Regions from separate parts of the Streptomyces sp. NPDC127114 genome, predicted to be linked through region 2. Evidence: riboswitches for the same ligand, from Rfam matches in the RefSeq annotation. Region 2 holds a riboswitch; the other holds the start of a gene.

Region 1 (4,137 bases), on a different contig from region 2:
CCCGCCGAGCGCGGCGACCGGGAGCAGCCGGCGGTGCGGGGCGCCGACGACCGCGCGGGCGGCGTGCGGGACCATCAGGCCGACGAAGCCGACGGCTCCGCTCGCCGCGACGAGGACGGCGGTGACCAGCGAGGCGAGGACGAAGACGGCGGCGCGGAAGCGCGCGGTGTCCAGGCCGAGGACGGTCGCGCCCTCCTCGCCGACGAGCAGCAGGTCGAGCGGCCGGGCGAGGGTGAGGAGCGCGCCGATGCCGGCGGCGAGGACGGCCGCGGGCAGCACCAGGCTGTCCCAGCGGGCGCTGCCGAGGCCGCCGAGGGACCAGAACAGCGCCTCCTGGAACTGTTCGGGCCGGCCGGCGACGACCAGGAGCAGGGTGGTCAGCGCGGAGAGGATGTACGAGACGGCCACGCCGGCCAGGACGAGCCGCGGCCCGGTCATGGTGCCGCCGCGCCGGGCCAGGCCGTAGACGAGGACGAGGGCGAGCAGCGCGCCCGCGAAGGCACCGGCGGGCAGCGCGACGCTGGTGGTGATCCCGCCGCCGACGCCGAGGACGATCACGGCGACGGCTCCGGCGGAGGCCCCGGAGGAGATCCCGAGCAGGAACGGGTCGGCGAGCCGGTTGCGGACCAGGGCCTGCAGGACGGTGCCGACGACGGCGAGCCCGGCGCCGACGACCGCGCCGAGCAGCACCCGGGGCAGCCGGAGGTCGAGCACGATCGTCCGGTACGGCGAGGGCCCGGCCCGGCCGGTCAGGGCGTCGAGCACCTGGCCGGGCGGGACGCGGACGGACCCGAGCGCCAGCGAGGCCACGACGGCCGCCGCGAGCGCCAGGAGCAGTCCGGCGACCACGGTCGCGTACCGCTTCACCGGCCGGGGTGGAGCTGGGCGGCGAGCTTGCCGACGGCGGCGGGCGCCCGGACGCCGAGCACGGTGTCGGAGAGCGGCAGCACGGCGAAGCGGCGGTTCCTGATCGCGGGGACCTCGCGCAGGGCGGGGTCGTCGAGGAGGCGTCGCTTCTTCTGCTCGACGGTGGTGGTGCCGTAGTCGTAGATGACGACGACCTCGGGCCTGCGGGCGACGACCTGCTCCCAGGTGGCGTCGCCGAAGGTCTTGTCGAGGTCGGCGAAGACGTTGCGGCCGCCGGCCCGGGTGATCAGCTCGTTGCCGATGCCCTTGCCGCCGGCGGTGAACGCGGTCTTGTCGCCGCTGTCGTAGACGAAGACGGACACCGGCGGGGCGCCCTTGAGGCGCTGCTCGGTGGCGGTGAGGGCGGCGCGGGCCTCGCGGTTCCACTTCTCGGCGCGGTCGGCGACGCCGAAGGTGCGGCCGACCTCGCGGACCTCGCGGTAGAGGTCGTCGAAGGAGGTGGCGCCGGAGGGGCAGTACTCGGTGTTGAGCCGGGACTCGATGCCGGAGCGCTTCAGGTCGTCGCGGCCGCGGCCGGCCTTGGCGTCGAAGGCGGAGGCGTAACCGCCGTACACGAAGTCCGGGTTCGCGGCGAGCAGCGCCTCCTTGGAGGGGTACTCCTCGGCGAGGACCGGGACTGAGTCGTAGGCCTTCTTGTACGCGGGCAGGACCGCGTCGTCGAGGTAGGCGGTGCCGGCCAGTGACTTCTCCAGGCCGAGGGCGAGCATGACCTCGGTGACGTGCTGGTTCATGGTCACCGCGCGCTTCGGCGGGGCCTGGTAGGTGGTGGTCACCCCGCAGTTGGTGACGGTGTACGGGAAGCCCGGCGCGGCCTTGCCGGTGGGTGTGGTCCCGGGCGCCGGTGCGGAGCAGGCGGCGAGCAGGGGTACGAGGGCGAGCGCGGGCAGCAGCGGGCGGCGCCAGGTCACGGCGTTGGCCTCCTCCGGGGATTTCCACGTCCCCGATCGGTGGTGAGAAGGCGGCAGGTCAGTTCCTGGCTCGCGCCCCGGAGGGCCTGTCCGGCGGACAGACCTCGGGGGCGGTCACAGTGGCGGGACCGCGCCGGACTCGCACCGGCTTCCTGGGTCCTGCCGCCCTGAAAGGTCGGGCTCAGACTACTCGTAGGCCTCGACGATCTTGACCTCTTCCTCCTCCACGACGCCGTCGACGATCGTGTACGAGCGGAACTGGAAGGGGCCGGCGCCGTCGGTGTCGGCCGTGGAGACGAGGACGTAGTGCGCCTGCGGCTCGTTGGCGTAGGAGATGTCCGTCCGGGACGGGTAGGCCTCGGTCGCCGTGTGCGAGTGGTAGATGATCACGGGCTCCTCGTCCCGGTCGTCCATCTCGCGGTAGAGCTTCAGCAGGTCGCCGGAGTCGAACTCGTAGAAGGTGGGCGAGCGCGCCGCGTTCAGCATGGGGATGAAGCGCTCGGGGCGGCCCGTGCCGACCGGCCCCGCGACCACGCCGCAGGCCTCGTCGGGGTGGTCCGCGCGGGAGTGTTCCACGATCTGGTCGTACAGGGCTCGGGTGAGGGTCAGCATGCCGACAGGATAAGCAGACGGGCCGCCTCGTATCGAGGTTCGATACGAGACGGCCCGGATGCTGAGACCTTGCAGGTCGGAGGCGTTACGACCGCTTGGCGAAGGCGGCGCCCTCGGGGTTGCGGGCCTTGAGGACCAGGTAGGCGACGCCGAGGAGCAGGCCCCACAGCGGCGCGCAGTACAGCGAGACGCGCGCACCCTCGTCGATGCCCATCATGACGATGACCATGCCGATGAAGGCGAGGGCGAAGAGGCTGGGCCAGATGCCGCCGGGCGCCTTGAAGGAGGACTCGGGCAGCTCGCCGCGGTCGGCCTTGAGGCGGTAGCGGACGTGGCAGGCCAGGATCATGATCCAGGCCCACATGCCGGAGATGGTGGCGAAGGAGACGACGTAGTTGAACGCGTCGCCGGGCCACTGGTAGTTGATCCAGACGCCCACCATCATCAGCGCGGCCGAGAAGGTGGTGCCGACGAGCGGGGTGCCGCTCTTCGTCAGCTTCGTGAAGAACTTCGGTCCCTGGCCGTTGAGCGCGAGGTCGCGCAGCATGCGGCCGGTGGAGTACATGCCGGAGTTGCAGGACGAGAGCGCGGCCGTCAGGACGACGAAGTTGACGACGGCCGCACCGATGCCGAGGCCCATCTTCTCGAAGGCGGCGACGAACGGCGAGACGCCCGGCTTGAACTCGGTCCACGGGACGACCGACAGGATCATGATCAGCGCGCCGACGTAGAAGACGGCGATGCGCCACGGCACGGTGTTGATGGCCTTGGGCAGGACGGTCTTCGGGTCCTTGGACTCGCCCGCGGTGACGCCGACCAGCTCGACGGCGAGGAAGGCGAACATGACCATCTGGAGGGTCATGAGGGTCGAGCCGATGCCGTTCTCCCCGGCGAAGAAGCCGCCGAGGTCCCACAGGTGGGTGATCGAGGCGGTGTCGCCGGCGTCGGAGAAGCCGAGGGTGAGGATGCCGGCGCAGATCAGGATCATGCCGACGATGGCGGTGACCTTGACCATGGAGAACCAGAACTCCAGCTCACCGAAGAGCTTCACGGAGATCAGGTTGGCGCCGTAGAGGATCACGGTGAAGACGAGGGCGGAGATCCACTGCGGGATGTCCCACCAGTACGTCATGTAGGTGGCCGCGGCGGTGACCTCGGTGATGCCGGTGACGACCCAGAAGAGCCAGTAGGTCCAGCCGGTCACGAAGCCCGCGAAGGGGCCGATGAACTCCCGCGCGTACTCCGAGAAGGAGCCCGACACGGGGCGGTACATGAGGAGCTCGCCGAGCGCCCGCATGATGAAGAAGATGACGATGCCCGCGATGGCGTACGCGAGGATCAGGCTCGGTCCCGCGATGGAGATGCCCTTGCCCGCGCCCAGGAACAGGCCGGTGCCGATGGCGCCGCCGATCGCGATCATCTGGATCTGACGTGCGCCGAGTGCCCGGTGATAGCCCTCGCCGGCTGCGGTGTCCGCGGCCTCATTGCCGTCGTGCTGCTTGTCGACCTGCACTGAGGTCATGGTGGTGCGCCTTTCTCCATGCTGGTCCGCGCACCGGCCGCTGGGCCGTTCGTGCTGCGGATCAGGTCCTGATCCCCCCGGATGTGGATGGAGTGCCACCGGCGGTCAGCCGGTCAAAGCGCCCCCGGGGACAGGGGTGGCGTCCCCGGGTGGTCGTGAAGATTTATC
Region 2 (4,137 bases):
TCGGGTTCTCGCCGAAGCCGCGCGGCGGCTGGATGAGGACGAGCAGGTTCCCGCAGCGCAGCGCGCCGAGCACGATGTCGCCCTCGGGGTCGCCGCCCCGGCCCACGCGGGAGCGGTCAAGGAACATCTCGCCCGGCGCCGGGCCCCAGTGCTCCTCGACCTGCTCGCGCAGCTCCTGCGGCAGCTCGGCGTACCAGCGCTTGTAGTCGGCGGCCGGGATGCGGACCGGGTTGCGGGCCAGCTGCTCCTCGGTGAGCCAGTCCTGGTCGTGGCCGCCTGCCTCGATCAGGGCGTAGATCAGCTCGTCGCCGTCGCCGGAGACGAGGCCCGGGATGTCCTCCACCGGGCCGAAGTCGTAGCCCTCGGCGATGAGGCGCTTCAGGAGCGCGACGGCGGAGGCGGGGGTGTCGAGGCCGACCGCGTTGCCGATGCGGGAGTGCTTGGTGGGGTACGCGGAGAGGACGAGCGCCAGCTTCTTCTCGGCGTTCGGGATGTGCCGGAGGCGGGCGTGGCGTACGGCGATGCCGGCGACGCGGGCGGCGCGCTCGGCGTCGGCCACGTACGCCGGGAGGCCGTCCTCGTCGATCTCCTTGAAGGAGAACGGGACGGTGATGAGCCGGCCGTCGAACTCGGGCACCGCGACCTGGCTGGCGGCGTCCAGCGGCGACAGGCCCTCGTCGTTCTCCTCCCACGCCGACCTGGATCCGGTCAGGCACAGGGCCTGCAGCACCGGCACGTCGAGCGCGGCGAGCGCGCCCGCGTCCCAGGCCTCCTCGTCGCCGCCGGCCTGCGCGTCGGCCGGAGTGGTGCCGCCCGCGGCGAGCACGGTGGTGACGATCGCGTCGGCGGCGCGGAGGGTGTCGACGAGCTCCGGCTCGGGAGCGCGCAGGGACGCCACGTACAGGGCCTTGGCCTGGCCGCCGGCCTCCTCGATCGCGTCGCAGAGGGCGCCGACGAAGGCGGTGTTGCCGCTCATGTGGTGGGCGCGGTAGTAGAGCACGGCGACCGTGGGGCCCTCGGTGCTCTTCGGGGTCCGGTCGAGCGGGCCCCAGGTCGGGGCGGGCGCCGGGGCCTCGAAGCCGTGGCCGGTGAGGAGGACCGTGTCGGAGAGGAAGCGGGCGAGCTGGCCGAGGTTGGCCGGGCCGCCGTGCGCCAGGTAGGCGTGGGCCTCGGTGGCGACGCCCACCGGGACCGTGGAGGAGCCCATCAGCTGGGCGTCCGGCGCCTGTTCGCCGCTGAGCACGACGACGGGCTTCCCGGTGGCGAGGACCTCGTCCAGGCCCTCCTGCCAGGAGCGCACGCCGCCGAGGAGGCGGACGACGACGAGCTCGGCGCCGTCGAGGAGGGCGGGGAGGTCGTGCCGGGGCAGCCGGGCGGGGTTGGCGAAACGCCACTCCACCGGGTTCTCGGTGTCCCCGGCCGCGGCGGCGGCGTTCGCCGCGCGGGCGCTGAGCAGGTCGGTGTCGGAGTGCGACAGCAGCAGGAGCATGGCGAGCTCAGGCCCTTCCTCGGGGTTGTCCGCGCCCCGGGTGGTCGTATGGACGGCGGGAGTTCCTGACTCACCGGCCACCCGGACACCCGGAGCCGGCTCACAGTGGCGGGACCGCGCCGGATTCTCACCGGGCTTCCTCCCCGGGGCCCTGGGACCCCATGCCGGTCTGCATCCTAGATCGTGCGTGCCCGGGCACGGGCGGGGACCGGACGTCGGCCGGGTCACACCGGGCGGTGCTCGCGCGACGCGGGCCGCGCCCGCGGGCCGCGGCGTCGCGGACGGGGCACGTCGTGGGCCGGGGCTCAGCGCTGCCCGTCGCGGACCGGCCACGTCGCGGACCGGCCACGTCGCGGACCGGGGCTCAGCGCTGCCCGTCGCGGACCGGCCACGTCGCGGACCAGGCCCGTCGCGGACCGGGCCCCTCCCGACGAGGCCCGTCGCGGACCAGGCACGTCGCGGACCGGGCCCGTCGCAGACCAGGCCCCTCCCGACGAGGCGCGTCGCAGACCGGGCCCCTCCCACGAGGCCCGTCGCGGACCAGGCCCCTCCCACGAGGCGCGTCGCAGACCAGGCCCCTCCCGACGAGGCCCGTCGCGGACCAGGCCCCTCCCACGAGGCCCGTCGCGGACCGGGCCCCTCCTCAGCAGGCCCGTCCCGGGCCCGGCCCGTTCCCGACTGTGCCGTCGTTCACGGCAGCCGGGCGGGCGTTCCGCCCGTGGGTATGCTCGCCGCCATGCCGGCCACCCCTCACGCCTCGTCCCGGCGGGACGAACCGCTCATACGGGACCGTGGTGACGCATGCCCGGGAGCGCTGCGTCTGCACCGCGCCGATGACGGGTTCCTCGCCCGACTCCGCCTCCCCGGAGGTCGGTTGACCGACCGTCAGGTCGAGCTCCTGGCCGACGCGGCCGAGCGCCTGGGTGACGGCGGGATCAGCATCACCTCGCGGGGGAACGCCGAGCTGCGGGGCCTGCGGGACGGGTGCGGCGGCGAGCTCGCCGCCCTTCTGGAGCGGGGCGGGCTCCTGCCCTCGCCCACCCACGAGCGAGTGCGCAACATCGTCGCCTCGCCGGCCGCCGGGCTCGACGGACTCGGTTACGCGGACGCCCAGTTGTGGGTGCGCGAGCTGGACGCGCTGCTGTGCGGCGAGGCGTGGGCCGCTGCCCTTTCGGGACGGTTCCTGTTCGTCCTCGACGACGGGCGCGGTGACGTCGCCGGGCTCGGCGGCGATGTGACCTTGGTCGCAGCGGACGACGGCGGGAGGGGGCCCCGGCCCCCGGCGGACCCGCCGGCCGCGGGCGAGCCCCGCGGGGCCGGCGGGGCTACCGGTCACGCCCTGGTCCGCCTCGGCGGTCAGGCCTTCCGCGTCTCCCGCGCCGACGCGCCGCGCGCCGCGCTCGCCGCCGCCGACGCGTTTCTGCGGGCCGCCGCGGACGCCGGGAACGGTGCCTGGCGGGTGCGGGAGCTGCCCGAGGGGCACGTACCCGACCTGGCCGGGGCCCTGGCGCGGGCCGGGATCGCGGCCGAGCCCGCGGCGGACTCGACGCCGCCGCACGGCACCCGGCCGCCCCACGGCACTCCGCTCGCACACGGCGCCCCGCCCCCGCACGGCATCTCGCCGTCGCACAGCGCCCCGCTCACGCCGGGGCCGCTCGGTGCGGACGCCGTCTACGTGCTCGCGCCGCTCGGCCGGCTGACCGCCGCTCAGCTGCGGGGCCTGCTGCCCGCCGACGAGGTGCGGTTCACGCCCTGGCGCGGGGTGGTCGTGCGGACCGATCCCGTCCGGCTCCCCGAGCTGGCGGCGTACGGGCTCATCGCCGGCCCCGACGCCCCCGGCGCCGGTGTCACCGCCTGTACCGGACGGCCCGGTTGCGCCAAGTCCCTCGCGGACGTGCGGGCGGAGGCGGCGCGCGCGCCCGCGGGAGGGCTGCCCGTGCACTTCTCCGGGTGCGAGCGGCGCTGCGGGCACCCGCACGGCACGTGGGTGGACGTCCTCGCCACCCGCGACGGCGACTACCTGGTGGACGGCGCCGCCACCCCCCGTACCTCCCTGCCCGAAGCCGTGGCCACGGCCCGCACGACGAGATGAGCGAGAGCAACAGGATGTTCGAGTACGAGAAGGACGGCGCGGAGATCTACCGCCGGTCCTTTGCCACGATCCGCGCCGAGGCGGACCTCGCGGACCTGCCCGACGACGTCGCCACCGTCGCCGTGCGGATGATCCACGCGTGCGGCATGACCGACCTCGTCCGGGACCTCGCGTACTCCCCCGGTGTCGTCTCCGCCGCCCGCTCCGCCCTGCGCGCCGGCGCGCCGATCCTGTGCGACGCGCAGATGGTCGCGAGCGGCGTCACCCGCAAGCGGCTGCCCGCCGACAACGACGTGCTGTGCACGCTGTCCGACCCGGCCGTGCCCGCGCTCGCCGCCGAGCTGGGCACCACCCGCTCGGCCGCCGCGATGGAGCTGTGGCGGGACCGCCTGGAGGGCTCGGTCGTCGCCGTCGGCAACGCGCCGACGGCGCTCTTCCACCTCCTGGAGATGATCGCGAAGGGCGCCGGGAAGCCGGCGGCCGTGCTCGGCATCCCGGTCGGCTTCATCGGCGCCGCCGAGTCCAAGGACGCCCTCGCGGCGAACGAACTCGGTCT

Evidence for each region. A riboswitch is a leader RNA that binds a small molecule or an ion and turns the genes downstream of it on or off. The one in region 2 is predicted to bind cobalamin.
Region 1: another riboswitch for cobalamin. It lies ahead of ACFVGS_RS12470 (ABC transporter substrate-binding protein); the one in region 2 lies ahead of cobN (cobaltochelatase subunit CobN).

The regions. Positions count from the first base shown of each region.
Region 1 is NZ_JBHXTJ010000009.1:121,831-125,967, forward strand. Features, by position in the region: gene ACFVGS_RS12465 (FecCD family ABC transporter permease) at 1-867, opposite strand, end outside; gene ACFVGS_RS12470 (ABC transporter substrate-binding protein) at 864-1,835, opposite strand; cobalamin riboswitch at 1,874-2,044, opposite strand; gene ACFVGS_RS12475 (Mov34/MPN/PAD-1 family protein) at 2,022-2,447, opposite strand; gene ACFVGS_RS12480 (amino acid permease) at 2,533-3,969, opposite strand.
Region 2 is NZ_JBHXTJ010000003.1:298,294-302,430, forward strand. Features, by position in the region: gene cobN (cobaltochelatase subunit CobN) at 1-1,489, opposite strand, end outside; cobalamin riboswitch at 1,530-1,667, opposite strand; gene ACFVGS_RS05240 (cobalamin biosynthesis protein CobG) at 2,364-3,581, shown strand; gene ACFVGS_RS05245 (precorrin-8X methylmutase) at 3,578-4,137, shown strand, end outside.